3 regions of the Pseudomonas sp. H3_A02 genome follow, and region 3 is predicted to be linked to each of the others. Evidence: predicted binding sites of a transcription regulator. Region 3 holds the regulator's gene; each other region holds the start of a gene.
The links. Region 3 encodes FliA, which starts transcription of late flagellar genes. Its sites were predicted from a motif close to CTAAAGTTTNNNNNNNNNNNGCCGNTAA; they were not measured.

Region 1 (5,175 bases), 1.3 Mb from region 3:
TGTTGCCCTGGCTGACGCCGCTGACGAACTTCATCGCGTCGTTCAGCGAGCGCACCTGGTAGTCGGCCAGGGTCTGCTGGGTCACCACGTTGATCGATTGCGCCTCTTCCTTGATCGGTACATCGCTCTTGCTCGCCGTGCTGGCTTGCGACGTCGTATAGCCCTCGTCCTGAGTGACACGACTGCCCTGCACGTTGGTGGTGGGCAGCTCCAGAGTGTCTTGTGCCCTCAAGGGGCTTGCCATGAAACAGCAGGACAGCGCAGGTAAAACACATTTGACGAGGGCATTGCGGTAGGTGAGAGGGGTGGAACGATTCAAGACGCGCACTCACAGAGGGATAGTAATGAGAGCGAATATACTTTGAGAATGATTCCCAGTAAATCCTTCTAACATCTCCCTGCTTGACTCTGCGCACAAAAAAGGGCGCCGGATGATAAGTCCGGCACCCTTGATGCTTCCCTCCCAGTCTCGGGCGGGTGCGGTCAGTGGTCGATGGCGGCACCGGCTCCTCTCGGTACGCGGATGTCTTCGACCAGGTGCTGGATGTGCTCCGGTGGCGGTGCGGTAAAACGTGACACCACCACAGCAGCCAGGAAGTTGAAGAGCATGCCCAACGTACCGATGCCTTCAGGGGAAACCCCCAGCCACCAATGTTCAGCCGTGTTCATCGTCGGGTTGATGAACTTGAAGTAGACGATGTAAGTGAACGTGAAGGTCAGCCCGACGATCATCCCGGCGATCGCGCCTTCGCGGTTCATGCGTTTGGAGAAGATCCCCATGACAATGACCGGGAAGAACGAAGACGCCGCCAACCCGAAGGCGAACGCAACCACCTGGGCGACGAATGCGGGTGGATAGATGCCAAACAATCCGGCAATCAGCACCGCCACACCGGCGGCAATGCGTGCTGCGAGCAACTCCTGCTTTTCGTTGATCCTGGGCATGATGTTGCTTTTGAGCAGGTCATGGGAAATCGAGGTGGAGATCACCAGCAATAACCCCGCCGCCGTCGAAAGCGCCGCCGCCAGGCCACCGGCCGCGATCAACGCGATCACCCACCCCGGCAGGCCGGCGATCTCGGGGTTGGCCAGCACCATGATGTCGTTGTCGACATAGAGTTCATTGGGCACCGGCGAGAGCTGGTTCGTGAGCAATCGTTGCTCATGCGCCCCACGCTCACCGGTAAAACTCGGCGCTCCGACCAGGGCCGCACCCGGGCTGTATTGGATGATGCCGTCGTTGTTCTTGTCCGCCCACGCAATCAGCCCGGAGTTTTCCCAGGCCTTGAACCAGGCCGGCGCGGTGGCATAACTGACGTTAGGGATGGAGGTCAGCAGATTGGTCCGCGCGAACGCCGCCACGGCCGGCGCGGTGGTGTAGAGGATGGCGATGAACAGCAATGCGTAGCCTGCCGACTTGCGTGCATCCCGAACGGTGGGGGTGGTAAAGAACCGCACGATCACGTGAGGCAGGCCCGCGGTGCCGACCATCAGCGCCATGGTGATGAAAAACACATCCATGGTCGACTTGGTGCCATTGGTATAGGCGGTGAAGCCCAATTCAGCGCCCAAACCGTTGAGCCGCTCGATCACGCTCTGCCCCGAGCCGGCGGCCTCGCTGATAAAGCCCAACTGCGGTATCGGGTTGCCGGTGATCATGATCGAGATGAAAATCGCCGGCACCATGTAGGCAAAGATCATCACGCAATACTGCGCCACTTGGGTGTAGGTGATGCCCTTCATGCCGCCCAATACCGAATAAAAGAACACGATGGCCATGCCGATCATGACACCGACGTTGATATCCACTTCCAGGTAACGGGAAAAGACGATCCCGACGCCGCGCATCTGCCCTGCCACATAGGTAAAGGAGATGAAGATCACGCAGATCACCGCCACCACCCGCGCCGTCTGCGAGTAATAACGCGCCCCGACGAACTCGGGTACGGTGAACTTGCCGAATTTTCGCAGGTACGGCGCCAGGCACATTGCCAACAGCACGTAGCCACCGGTCCAGCCCATCAAGTAGACCGAACCATCGTAACCGGCAAAGGCAATGATCCCGGCCATGGAGATGAACGATGCCGCCGACATCCAGTCCGCACCGGTGGCCATGCCGTTGAGCACCGGATGCACGCCCTTGCTGGCGACGTAGTATTCGCTGGTGGAACCGGCACGCGTCCAGATTGCAATCGCGATGTACAACGCAAAGGAGGCGCCTACGACCAGATAGATCAGGGTTTTTGTGTCCATGTGCGCCGCCCTCAGTCTTCGTGAACATCATATTTGCGATCGAGCTGATTCATCTTCCAGACATAGAAGAAGATCTCGAGCACAAAGACGTAGATGGAACCCTGCTGGGCAAACCAGAACCCCAAGGGGGTACCGAAGAAACTGACGGTGTTGAGTGCATCAACCAACAAAATACCGAAGCCGAAGGACACCAGAAACCAGATGGCCAGCAATATCACCATCCAGCGTAGGTTTTCCTTCCAGTAGGCGCGCGCAGCCTGTTGCTTTTCAGTGGACATGGAGGTGCCCTCCCGTTTGTTTTTATTGTTTTGCACTTCAAACCGTAGCAGTCACTGGGCATGACGCTAGTACGACTTTCGTCTAATTCGCGCCATTAAGCATTGACATCCCTGCCTAATCGCCACAGGGAGCGCTAAACAGCATCTAGATGCCGGAGTGATATCAAATCGCCCTACCGTCCTAAAGCTTTGGCGCTCGCGGTCGAATGTATTCCATTAAGAGATTTTTTTGCCCAGGAGCAGCGGCATGCAGACGTTAAAGGCCTTGTACGAGTCTATCGAAATGCAGTTTTTCGATACCCTCACCAAAAAGCTGTCGAGCCTTTTCCTGTTGGTGTTGGTCAGTGGCTTGCTCTATTGGGTAGCCCTCAGCGCCCGCGCCGAGATTTTGCTGCTGTTGCGCAACGCGCAGTTGGACGGCGCATTGCTGGGGCAGATCGAAGACCGGCTCGATAGCCTGACCCATGCCCTGCTCTTCGGCGCGGTCCTGACGCTGGGCATGATCAGCTTCATGGTCTGGTATTTCCGTCATCTCATCGTGCGCCCCGTCACCGCCATGACCAAGGCCCTGGAAGAGATCGCCAACGGCGAAGGCGATCTGTCCAAGGACCTGCCGCTGGTGACTCACGACGAGATCCGCACGCTGGCCGGCACCTGCAACCGATTCCTGGCCAAGCAGCGGGAGATCATCAGCAACGTCCAGGCGCTGACCGTGCACATCGCCGTCGAATCGGCCCGCTCGCTGAAGAACATCAGCGACTCCAGCGACAGCGCCACCCACCAGGCCCGCTTCGCCAAGGAAGTGATGGACCAGAGCAACACCGCCGTGGGCCGCATCGAAGAAGTCTCGCGCCAGACCCAGGGCATCTCCAGCACCACCGCCCAGAACCTGAGCATGGCTCGCGATTCCTACGCCGAGCTACTGGAAGTGACCGGCAACATCAGTGAGATTTCCAGCAGCCTCGGTGAATTTGCCACCCTGGTGAGCGCCCTGAACCAGCGTTCCTCGAGCATCAAGTCGATTGTCGGGTTGATCCAGCAGATCTCTGCCCAGACCAACCTGCTGGCACTCAATGCCGCCATCGAAGCCGCCCGGGCCGGCGAAAGCGGCCGTGGCTTTGCGGTGGTGGCCGATGAAGTGCGGACCCTGGCACAAAACGTCAGCCGGGCCACCGATGATATCTCGCGCAACATCGACGCCATGCTCGATGAAGTCAGTTCCACTCACGAACAGACCACGCAAATCAGCCACAGCGCCCGGGAAACCCAGAAAGTGGTGGAACGCGCCTCTGGCCATTTTGAAAGCATGATCGGCGATTTCGAATCCACCAACGGCAAGCTGGCGGACATCGCCACCCATATCCAGCAATTCGCCGACAGCAACACCGGGATCAATGATCGGGTCACCCAGATTCATGCCGACAGCCAGTTGATCGACCAGCGCATGCAGCATTCGGCAACGGCCACCCGCGACCTGTCCGGCGTGGCCGAAAAGGTCCAGGCGCTGCTCGGTCGCTTCGTACTCGGCCACGGCAAGCTGGATGCCGCCATCACCCGCGCCAGCGAGTGCCGCGACACCCTACAGGTTCGCCTGGAAGCACTGCAACGCGAAGGCCTGAACCTGTTCGATCAGAATTACCAACTGATTCCCGGCACCGATCCCAAGCAGTACATGGCCAGCTACACCGAACGCTTTGCCCAGGTCTGCCAGGAAGAATGCGACAAACTCACCCGCAGCACGCCGGGTGGCAAGGTTTCGTTCATTGTCGACAGCAAGGGCTATTGCCCGGTGAACAACAGCTGGGTCTCCAAGCCGCCGACCGGCGACCGGGCAGTGGATTTGCCGGTGTGCCGCAACAAGCGAATCTTCAACGACCCGATCGGCCTGCGCGCGGCGGGCAACGTCCAGCGCTTCCTGCTGCAGACCTACCTGCGCGATACCGGGGAAATCATGACCGAGATCGACGTCCCGTTCTTCTTTGACGGTCGTCATTGGGGCAATTTGCGGGTGGGCTTCGATGCGGCGGTGTTGTTGGCGGAGTGATCAACACCGCAATCAAGCCAGACAACTACCCCGTGGCGAGGGAGCTTGCTCCCTCGCCACAAGGGATTTGTGGTGTATGCAATTCTTGAGACCACCCCAAAAACAACTGTGGGAGCGAGCTTGCTCGCGATGGCGTCGGGTCAGTCGACATTATCATTAACTGACACTCCGCTATCGCGATCAAGCTCGCTCCCACAAGGGTTCTGTGGCGTATGCAAATGCTGAAACCAACCCAAAACAACTGTGGGAGCGGGCTTGCTCGCGAAAGCGGTGTGTCAGCCACATTATCTGTTAACTGACCCGACGCCTTCGCGAGCAAGCCCGCTCCCACATGGGGTTTGGGTTTAGCTCAACTCAACAACACTTGGGCCCACCCTTGCCGCCGTAACGGGCCTCCTGGCGTTCGCGAAAGAACGCCTCGTAGTCCATCATCGGCTTGTCCGGGTGTTTGGTTTGCATGTGCTCGACGTAGTTGTCGTAGTCGGGCATGCCGACCATCAGGCGGGCGGCCTGACCGAGGTATTTACCCAGGCGACTCAAGTCATTGAACATCGTTGCAATCCTCTATCAAGCGTCTGGCAGGGCCTGGAATGGCGCTTC
Region 2 (5,175 bases), 2.8 Mb from region 3:
AACGCCGCCGTCAGCCAGGTGACCGCCGACAGCCTGATCACGGCGGATGGCCAAGTGATCGACGCGAGCCTGAAAGTCTGGGCCGCCGGAATTCGCGCACCGGACTTCCTCAAGGACATCGACGGGCTGGAGACCAACCGGATCAACCAGCTGCAAGTGCTACCGACGCTACAGACCACCCGCGACGAGAACATCTTTGCCTTCGGCGATTGCGCCGCCTGCCCGCAACCCGGCAGCGATCGCAACGTTCCACCCCGCGCCCAGGCCGCGCACCAGCAGGCCTCGCTGCTGGCAAAATCCCTGAAGCTGCGGATCGAAGGCAAGGCCCTGCCTGAATACAAGTACACCGACTACGGCTCGCTGATCTCGCTGTCGCGGTTCTCGGCGGTGGGCAACCTGATGGGCAACCTGACCGGCAGCGTGATGCTCGAAGGCTGGCTGGCGCGGATGTTCTATGTGTCGCTGTACCGCATGCACCAGATGGCGCTGTACGGCATGTTCCGCACGGCCATGCTGATGCTGGGCAGCAAGATCGGGCGCGGGACTGAGCCTAGGCTGAAGTTGCACTGAGGCCTTACTGACGATTGCGCTGGATCAGCAATATTGGTGCTGGCTGATCCACCGTCATCGCGAGCAAGCTCGCTCCCACAGTTGATCGCGGTCATCCTGTGGGAGCGAGCTTGCTCGCGATGGGGGCGGTACAGTCAAGACTTGAGCTCGGGCAGGCTCACTGTCCGAGCCATCCATCGATCAAACCTGAAACCGCTGCACCATCGTACGCAGCGAATTCGCCAGCTGCGACAACTCATGGCTGGAGGCACTGGTCTGGTCCGCGCCGGAAGCCGAGCGCACGGACAAATCACGAATGTTCACCAGGTTGCGATCCACCTCACGGGCCACTTGCGCCTGCTCTTCGGCGGCGCTGGCGATGACCAGGTTGCGTTCGTGGATTTCATTGACCGAGGCCGTGATGGTCTGCAGCGCGTCCCCTGCCCGCTCCGCCATGGCCAAGGTGCTGGCGGCGCGACTGGAGCTGGCCTGCATGGAATCGAGTGCCTGGGTGGCACCGCTGCGCATGCCCTGGACCATTTGCTCGATTTCCTGGGTCGATTGCTGCGTGCGATACGCCAGCGCCCGCACCTCATCGGCCACCACCGCAAACCCACGCCCGCTCTCACCCGCCCGGGCCGCCTCAATGGCCGCGTTGAGGGCCAGCAGGTTGGTCTGCTCGGCGATGGCGCGGATCACGTCCAGCACCTTGCCGATATCCTGCGACTGGTTGGCCAACGATTGCACCAAGCCGCCGGTCACCTGCACATCGCTGGCGAGGGCGCCAATGGCATCGACTGTGTCGCTGACCCGCTGCTGCCCCAGGGAGGCCGATTCACTGGACTGACGGGTGGCATCGGAGGTGGAAACCGCATTGCGCGCCACTTCCTCCACAGCGGTGGTCATCTCGGTGACGGCAGTGGCGGCCTGTTCAATTTCGTTGTTCTGTTGCTGCAAGCTTTGAGTGCTGTCGAGGGTGACGGCGCTCAGCTCATCGGCCGCGGTGGCCAATTGCGCGGCTGAGCCGCTGATGCCCTGCAGGGTCTCACGCAGATTCTGTTGCATCGCCGCCAACGCCTTGAGCAGGCGGCTCACTTCGTCGTTGCCATGGGTCTCGATTGGCCGGGTCAGGTCACCCCGGGCGACGCTCTCCGCGGCATTCAAGGCCTCGCCCAAGGGTTTGACGATACTGCGCGTGAGCAGCATGGCCAGGGCCACCGTGGCCAGGGCGGCAAGCACAATGAACAGGCTGACGATCATGCGGGAATTGGCGTAGTGCTCCTGGGACTTCTGGCTCTCGACGGACACCTGCTTGGAGAACAACTCCGCCAGATCGTTGAGCTGCTTGCCGGAACCGTCCACCACGGTCTTCATGTCCACCAGCAGCAGCTTGATCAGCTCGTCCCGACGCCCTTGCTCCGCCAAGGTGAAGGATTGCGCGATACCGGTACGGTAAGCGGCAAAGGTCTGCTTGAACTGGTCGTAAAGGGCCTTGCCTTCAGGCGTCACGACGAGTTTTTCGTAAGCCGCGATTTTTTCGCCCAGTTCTTTGTCGCGCGTGTCCATTTGTGCGCGGTACACCGGGATATTCTTCGGGTCTTGGTCCAGGGCCATGCGCAGGGAGATGGTGCGGATCCGCAGCATCCACTCGCGGATATCGCCCCCCTCACGAATGCTGGGCAGCCACTGGGTTTCCACGGCGACTTCACTGTCACGAATGCTCGACATCTGACCCAGCGCAAACACCCCGAGTAACGCCACCAGCACGGCGATCAAGGCAAACCCCAACGCGGCACGGGGGGCGATATTCAACTGACGAAGCGACATAGGGGAGTGCCTTTTTTATTGGTGGCCTGAGGTGGGGCCAGGCCCCTGTCGCTGGGTTATCGGCAAGTTGTACGATGTCTTAAGTCGATCCACTTTATTGCAGGCAAAAAAAATCCCCGTATCTTTCGATACGAGGATTTTTAGTATGGTCGGGGTAAGGGGATTCGAACTCCTGACATCCTGCTCCCAAAGCAGGCGCGCTACCGGACTGCGCTATACCCCGGTAAAAAAAAGGCGACCTTCGCAAGTCGCCTTCCTCGATCAGCGCTTTTGGCCTCTGATCTTAAGATTCGATTCCAGCGAGCTGGTTTCAAAAATGGTGGGTCGTGTGGGATTCGAACCTACGACCAATTGGTTAAAAGCCAACTGCTCTACCAACTGAGCTAACGACCCAAATATGGTCGGGGTAAGGGGATTCGAACTCCTGACATCCTGCTCCCAAAGCAGGCGCGCTACCGGACTGCGCTATACCCCGATTGAAATGGCTCCGTGACCAGGACTCGAACCTGGGACCCAATGATTAACAGTCATTTGCTCTACCGACTGAGCTATCACGGAACTGATATTTCAAGTTACTGCAATTTTGAAGCTACAACGTTGAAGCTCGCTTCAACCTCTTCTACCCTTACGCATCGCTGCGTTCGTGTGCCTGAGGCGCGCTATTCTACAATCTTCAAAACCTCTGTCAACCCCTTAAATTGCTTTCAAGACAATGATTTGCAACTTATTTTGGATTCCTTCTCAGTGAGAAGTCGCCCTTGGGGTGACGTACTGCGGGGCGCACTTTACAAGCCTTTTCCTTTGAGTTCAACGGCCTGATGAAAAAAATGGCCTTGCAAGGCAAGGCCATTTCAATCGACGGCCGTAGCGGCTTTCAGTTGAAGACGATTTCGTCGTTCTCCACCGTACCGGTCACGGTTTCGCCCGGCATGAAGCGCCCGGACAGGATCAACTGTGCCAGCGGGTTTTCGATCCAGCGCTGGATCGCTCGCTTGAGCGGCCGTGCGCCATAGACCGGGTCGTAACCCACCGCAATCAACTTGTCCAACGCCTCACCGCTCAACTGCAATTTCAGCTCACGCTCGGTGAGGCGGCTGCGCAGGCGACCCAACTGGATCTCGGTAATGCCGGCAATCTGATCCCGGGCCAACGGCTCGAAGATCACCACTTCGTCCACACGGTTGATGAACTCCGGACGGAAATGGGTAGAGATCGCGTCCATCACCGCCGCGCGCTGCGCCTCGCGATCGCCCACCAGCTCCTGGATCTGCGTCGAGCCCAGGTTGGAGGTCATCACGATCACCGTATTGCGAAAGTCCACCGTGCGCCCGTGGCTGTCGGTCAGGCGACCATCCTCCAGCACTTGCAGCAAAATGTTGAACACATCCGGATGGGCCTTCTCGACCTCATCGAGCAGGATCACCGAATACGGCTTGCGCCGCACCGCCTCGGTCAGGTAACCGCCCTCTTCATAGCCGATATAACCCGGTGGCGCACCGATCAGCCGTGCCACGGAATGTTTCTCCATGAACTCGGACATGTCGATGCGCACCATGGCCTCTTCCGTGTCGAAGAGAAACTCGGCCAGCGCCTTGCACAGCTCGGTTTTACCCACACCGGTCGGGCCGAGGAACATGAACGAGCCACTCGGACGATTAGGATCCGACAACCCGGCGCGGGACCGGCGCACGGCGTTGGAGACCGCTACGACCGCCTCTTCCTGGCCAATCACGCGCTGGTGCAGCAAGCTTTCCATTTTCAGCAGCTTGTCGCGCTCGCCTTCAAGCATCTTCGAGACCGGAATGCCGGTCCATTTGGACACCACTTCGGCGATCTCTTCCTCGGTGACCTTACTGCGCAGCAACTGGTTTTCGCTCTTGCCGTGCTGGTCGACCATTTGCAGGCTGCGTTCCAGATCCGGGATCACCCCGTACTGCAGCTCGGCCATGCGGTTGAGGTCGCCTTTGCGGCGAGCCGCTTCCAGTTCCTGGCGGGACTGTTCGATCTTTTGCTGGATCTGCGCCGAGCCCTGGACTTCGGCTTTCTCCGAGTTCCAGATTTCCTCGAGGTCGGAATACTCACGCTCGTGACGAACGATTTCTTCCTGCAACCTTTCCAGACGTTTCTTCGCCGCTTCGTCGCTTTCTTTCTTCAGGGCCTGGGATTCGACCTTGAGTTGAATCAGGCGCCGCTCCAACCGATCCAGCACTTCGGGCTTGGAGTCGATTTCCATGCGGATGCGGCTGGCCGCCTCGTCGATCAGGTCAATGGCCTTGTCCGGCAACTGCCGGTCGGTGATGTAGCGGTGGCTGAGCTTGGCCGCGGCGATGATCGCGCCATCGGTGATTGCCACCTTGTGGTGAACTTCGTAGCGTTCTTTAAGGCCGCGCAGGATGGCGATGGTGTCTTCTTCGCTCGGTTCCTCCACCAGCACTTTCTGGAAGCGCCGCTCCAGCGCCGCGTCCTTCTCTATATATTGGCGGTACTCGTTGAGCGTGGTCGCGCCGACACAGTGCAACTCGCCCCGGGCCAACGCCGGCTTGAGCATATTGCCGGCGTCCATCGACCCCTCGCCCTTGCCCGCACCGACCATGGTGTGCAATTCGTCGATGAACAGGATGATCTGCCCTTCCTGCTTGGACAGTTCATTGAGCAGCGCCTTGAGCCGTTCTTCGAACTCGCCACGGTACTTGGCACCGGCGATCAAGGCCCCCATGTCCAGGGACAACAGGCGCTTGCCCCTGAGGCCGTCCGGCACTTCGCCGTTGATGATGCGCTGGGCCAGGCCCTCGGCGATGG
Region 3 (5,175 bases):
AGAGTCAAGATACCGCCGCCTTGGTGGCTGCGGTTCGGGTCGGCGTGTCCCGCGCAATCGTCCAAAGCATTGTAGGCACTGAGTCTGAGCTGCCTGTGATCACCTTGGAGCCAAGGTTGGAACAGATATTGCTCAATAGTCTGCAGAAGGCAGGACAAGGCTCGGAAGAGGGTGTCCTGCTGGAGCCAAGCATGGCCGAGAAGCTGCAGCGTTCGCTGATCGAAGCAGCCCAGCGGCAAGAGATGCAAGGCCAACCGGTGATCCTGCTGGTGGCCGGTCCGATTCGCGCGATGCTCTCGCGATTCGGGCGCCTCGCGGTCCCGGGGCTGCATGTGCTGGCGTACCAGGAAATACCGGACAACAAGCAAGTGACCATCGTTGCGACAGTAGGGCCCAACGGCTGAGGTAGTGGTTTATGCAAGTGAAGCGTTTTTTCGCCGCCGACATGCGTCAGGCCATGAAACTGGTTCGTGACGAGCTGGGCGCTGAAGCAGCCATCATTGGCAACCGTCGTATCGCCGGCGGTGTCGAGCTGACGGCGGCCCTGGATTACAAACTGTCTGCGCTGGCCCCGCGGGTTCCGAACATGGAGCTCGAAGATGAGCTGCGCAAGACCCAATCGCGCATCGCCAGCGCCCAGGCCGAACTGAGCCTGCGCAGCAGCGAAGGCGAGGGTGCCGCGGGCACCAATCGTCAATTGTTCGCCGGTCAGCCGCTGACCGCCGGCCTGCCCTTGACCGCCGCCGAACCGCTAATGGAGCAGGCCCAGGCCGAACCGCGTCGTCCGGAACCGGCTCCCGCCGCGCCTGTCCGCGGGGTCGATCCGCGCGCCCTGGACTCAATGCGCTTTGAACTCAACAGCCTGCGCGAGCTGATGGAAGTCCAGCTCGGCTCCCTGGCCTGGAACCAGCTGCAAGGCAGCCGTCCGGCCCAGGCCAACCTGTGGCGTCGCCTGCAACGCATCGGCCTGTCCGGCCCGTTGTCCCGGGACCTGCTGGCGCTGATCAATGGTATCGAAGAACCGCGCCAGGCTTGGCGCATGTTGCTGGCGCACCTGGCGCGGATGATCTCCACGCCGGAAGTCGAGCCACTGGAAGAGGGCGGAGTGATTGCCATGGTCGGTCCTGCCGGCATGGGCAAGACCACCACCCTGGCCAAGCTCGCCGCCCGTTATGTACTCAAGTACGGCGCCCAGAGCATCGCCCTGGTGAGCATGGACAGTTTCCGCATCGGTGCCCAGGAACAACTCAAGACCCTGGGCCGGATCCTCAATGTGTCGGTGACCCATGTGGATCCGGGCCAATCCCTGGCCCAGGCGCTGGAGCCTTTGCTGCGCAAACGCGTTGTGCTGATCGATACCGCGGGCCTGCAAGCCAGCGATCCAGCCCTGCGCATGCAGCTCGAAAGCCTGGCCGGACGCGGTATCAAGTCAAAAAATTATCTCGTGTTGGCAACCACCAGCCAGAAACAGGTTCTAACCGCCGCATACCACAGCTACAAACGCTGCGGACTGGCCGGCTGCATCCTGACTAAGCTGGACGAAACGGCAAGCCTGGGCGAGGTGTTGAGCCTGGCGATCGGTCATGAACTGCCGGTGGCCTACCTGACCGATGGGCCGCGGATCCCGGATGATTTGCATCTGCCGCGCCGTCATCAACTGGTCAGTCGTGCCGTGAGTGTGCAAATGCAGGAAGAACCCAGCGAAGAAGCCATGGCTGACATGTTCGCTGACATCTACCACAGCCCGAGCAAGCAGGTCGGCTGAGGTAATCATGAATATTTTTTGTACCTACATCGATGGTCTGCCATGCATTGTTCCTTATGCGAACGCGCAGCCAGTAATGTGGCCTCCGTCTAAGAAGACAAGGTAAAGAACGAACATGGGCAGCATGCATCCCGTACAGGTGATCGCGGTGACCGGCGGCAAAGGTGGCGTCGGGAAGACTAACGTGTCAGTGAACTTGTCCCTGGCTCTTGCAGAGCTTGGCCGACGGGTCATGCTGCTGGACGCCGACCTGGGCCTGGCGAACGTCGACGTGCTGCTGGGGCTTACCCCCAAACGCACCCTGGCGGACGTGATCGAAGGCCGCTGCGAACTGCGCGACGTGCTGTTGCAGGGGCCAGGCGGGATTCGTATCGTGCCGGCTGCCTCCGGCACCCAGAGCATGGTTCACCTGACCCCAGCCCAACACGCGGGCCTGATCCAGGCTTTCAGCGACATCGGCGACAACCTCGATGTGCTGGTGATCGATACCGCGGCTGGCATTGGCGACTCGGTCGTCAGTTTCGTGCGCGCCGCCCAGGAAGTGCTGCTGGTGGTCTGCGACGAACCGACGTCCATCACCGACGCCTACGCCCTGATCAAACTGCTGAACCGCGACTATGGCATGAACCGCTTCCGCGTCCTGGCCAACATGGCCCAGAGCCCGCAGGAAGGACGCAACCTGTTCGCCAAGTTGACCAAGGTCACCGATCGCTTCCTGGACGTCGCCCTGCAATACGTCGGCGCGGTGCCTTACGACGAAAGCGTGCGCAAGGCCGTCCAGAAGCAACGTGCCGTCTATGAAGCCTTTCCACGTTCCAAATGCGCGCTGGCGTTCAAGGCGATCGCCCAGAAGGTCGATACCTGGCCATTGCCGGCCAATCCTCGCGGGCATCTGGAGTTTTTCGTCGAACGTCTTGTGCAACAAACAGCAGGGCCCGTGCTATGACAGCCAGCGGTTACAACCATCTCTACAAAAAATCGGCACGGGACGCCCAATACGAATTGATCGAGCGTTATGCGCCACTGGTCAAGCGTATCGCCTACCACTTGCTGGCGCGGTTGCCGGCCAGTGTCCAGGTCGAGGACTTGATCCAGGCCGGCATGATCGGCCTGCTTGAAGTGTCGAACAAATACGACGCCAGCAAAGGCGCCAGTTTCGAGACCTATGCCGGTATTCGCATTCGCGGGGCGATGCTCGATGAAGTCCGCAAGGGCGATTGGGCGCCGCGTTCGGTGCACCGCAATACCCGCATGGTCAGTGACGCGATTCGGGCAATTGAAGCGAAAACCGGGCGTGACGCTAAAGATCACGAAGTTGCTGCCGAACTCCAGTTAAGTCTCGATGATTATTACGGGATTTTGAACGATACCTTGGGCAGCCGCCTGTTCAGTTTCGACGACCTGCTGCAGGACGGCGAACACGAAGGGCTGCACGAGGATGGCGCGAGTGCTCACATGGAGCCATCGCGTGACCTGGAAGATGAACGTTTCCAGAGCGCGCTGGCGGATGCGATTGCCAATTTGCCGGAGCGTGAGCGACTGGTCTTGGCGCTGTACTACGACGAAGAGCTGAACCTCAAGGAAATCGGTGAGGTCCTGGGGGTCAGCGAATCGCGGGTCAGCCAGTTACACAGCCAGTGCGCGGCCCGTTTGCGGGGGCGTTTGGGGGAGTGGCGAGCGCGTTGACAGGCAGTGTGGGGACACTGCGACGAGGCTGGCCTGGCAGGTACTGCGCCAGTCTCCATCCGTTGTGCTCCGGACCGTTGTCGAGTGTTGTGCCGGATTGATTGAAATGGCGCGTCCAGGTGCTGGGCGCGTTTAAGACTGCTTGGAGGTCGAATTGGACAAGAACATGAAAATCCTCATCGTTGATGACTTCTCAACGATGCGGCGGATCATAAAAAACCTGTTGCGTGACCTTGGGTTCACCAACACGGTCGAGGCGGATGATGGCGTCACAGCCATTCCGGTCCTCAACAGCGGGAGCATCGACTTTCTGGTGACTGACTGGAACATGCCCGGCATGACCGGTATCGACTTGTTGCGCCATGTGCGCGCCGACGAAAAGCTCAAGCATCTTCCGGTGCTGATGGTCACTGCCGAAGCCAAGCGCGAGCAGATCATCGAAGCGGCCCAGGCCGGTGTAAACGGCTATGTGGTCAAACCCTTCACGGCCCAGGCGTTGAAAGAGAAGATCGAAAAAATCTTCGAACGCATCGGTTAACGGCGCCACGGGGGAGCTATGGACAACGAATCTTCAATGGGCGATTTCGAATCGACCCTGAAAAAACATGCCCGCGAACTGGTCGACAGCCTTGAAAAAGGTCGCTTTGGCGATGCGGTTCAAATGATCCATGAGCTCAACCAGACCCGTGACCGCGGTCTGTATCAGGAAGTGGGCAAGCTCACGCGTGAACTGCACAGCGCGATTGTCAATTTCCAGATCGACCCGCACATGCCGCAGGCCGAGGAAGTCTCGCAGATCACCGACGCCACCGAGCGCCTGGGGTATGTGGTCAAGCTGACCGAGGCCGCGGCGAACCGCACCATGGACCTGGTGGAAAGCGCAACGCCGCTGGTCAACGGCCTGAGTGAAGAAGCCCAGGCCTTGAGCACCGACTGGGGCCGGTTCATGCGTCGCGAAGTCGGTGCTGAAGAGTTTCGGGAGCTGGCCCGTCGGGTCGACGGTTTCCTGACGCGCAGCAGCACCGAGAACCGCGCCGTGGCAAGCAACCTCAACGACATTCTGCTGGCCCAGGACTATCAAGACCTGACCGGCCAGGTGATCAAGCGTGTGACCCAGTTGGTCACCGAAGTGGAAAGCAACCTGCTCAAACTGGTGTTGATGGCCAGCCAGGTCGACCGCTTTGCAGGCATCGAACACGACCGTGAAGCGATGCTTGCTGAAAAAGATCCACAAAAACATCTCTCTCAGGGTGAAGGTCCGCAAATTCATGCCGATAAAAGAGAAGACGTTATGTCCGGTCAGGACGATGTGGACGATTTGCTGTCCAGCCTTGGATTCTGAGTTTTAGCCCTGTTTTAGGAGCAGCCATTAATGAGCTTCGGCGCCGATGAAGAGATCCTTCAGGATTTCCTGGTTGAGGCCGGCGAGATTCTAGAGCAACTGTCCGAACAGCTGGTCGAGCTGGAAAGCCGACCTGATGATGCGGATCTGCTCAATGCAATTTTTCGCGGTTTCCACACTGTAAAAGGAGGCGCCGGCTTCCTCCAGCTCAACGAGCTGGTGGAGTGCTGCCACATTGCCGAAAACGTGTTCGATATCCTGCGCAAGGGTGAGCGCCGCGTGGATTCGGAACTGATGGACGTGGTGCTCGAAGCGCTGGATGCGGTCAACAGCATGTTCAGTGAAGTGCGTGAGCGCTCGCCGATCACGGCTGCCACCCCCG

Region 1: AB4N80_RS20550 (methyl-accepting chemotaxis protein) is a predicted target of FliA. The motif match lies at 2,713-2,740, and genes of this name have one in related genera.
Region 2: AB4N80_RS09820 (methyl-accepting chemotaxis protein) is a predicted target of FliA. The motif match lies at 2,433-2,460, and genes of this name have one in related genera.

The regions. Positions count from the first base shown of each region.
Region 1 covers NZ_CP162807.1:4,681,403-4,686,577, forward strand. The annotation lists gene AB4N80_RS20535 (TonB-dependent siderophore receptor) at 1-244, opposite strand, end outside; gene AB4N80_RS20540 (sodium:solute symporter family protein) at 484-2,253, opposite strand; gene AB4N80_RS20545 (DUF4212 domain-containing protein) at 2,265-2,531, opposite strand; gene AB4N80_RS20550 (methyl-accepting chemotaxis protein) at 2,779-4,575, shown strand; gene AB4N80_RS20555 (YbdD/YjiX family protein) at 4,930-5,127, opposite strand; gene AB4N80_RS20560 (carbon starvation CstA family protein) at 5,143-5,175, opposite strand, start outside.
Region 2 covers NZ_CP162807.1:2,249,214-2,254,388, reverse strand. The annotation lists gene AB4N80_RS09825 (NAD(P)/FAD-dependent oxidoreductase) at 1-570, shown strand, start outside; gene AB4N80_RS09820 (methyl-accepting chemotaxis protein) at 751-2,376, opposite strand; tRNA gene AB4N80_RS09815 (tRNA-Pro) at 2,523-2,599, opposite strand; tRNA gene AB4N80_RS09810 (tRNA-Lys) at 2,694-2,769, opposite strand; tRNA gene AB4N80_RS09805 (tRNA-Pro) at 2,775-2,851, opposite strand; tRNA gene AB4N80_RS09800 (tRNA-Asn) at 2,859-2,934, opposite strand; gene clpB (ATP-dependent chaperone ClpB) at 3,251-5,175, opposite strand, start outside.
Region 3 covers NZ_CP162807.1:5,970,359-5,975,533, reverse strand. The annotation lists gene flhA (flagellar biosynthesis protein FlhA) at 1-404, shown strand, start outside; gene flhF (flagellar biosynthesis protein FlhF) at 416-1,765, shown strand; gene fleN (flagellar synthesis regulator FleN) at 1,881-2,711, shown strand; gene fliA (RNA polymerase sigma factor FliA) at 2,708-3,451, shown strand; gene AB4N80_RS26200 (chemotaxis response regulator CheY) at 3,618-3,989, shown strand; gene AB4N80_RS26195 (protein phosphatase CheZ) at 4,008-4,793, shown strand; gene AB4N80_RS26190 (chemotaxis protein CheA) at 4,824-5,175, shown strand, end outside.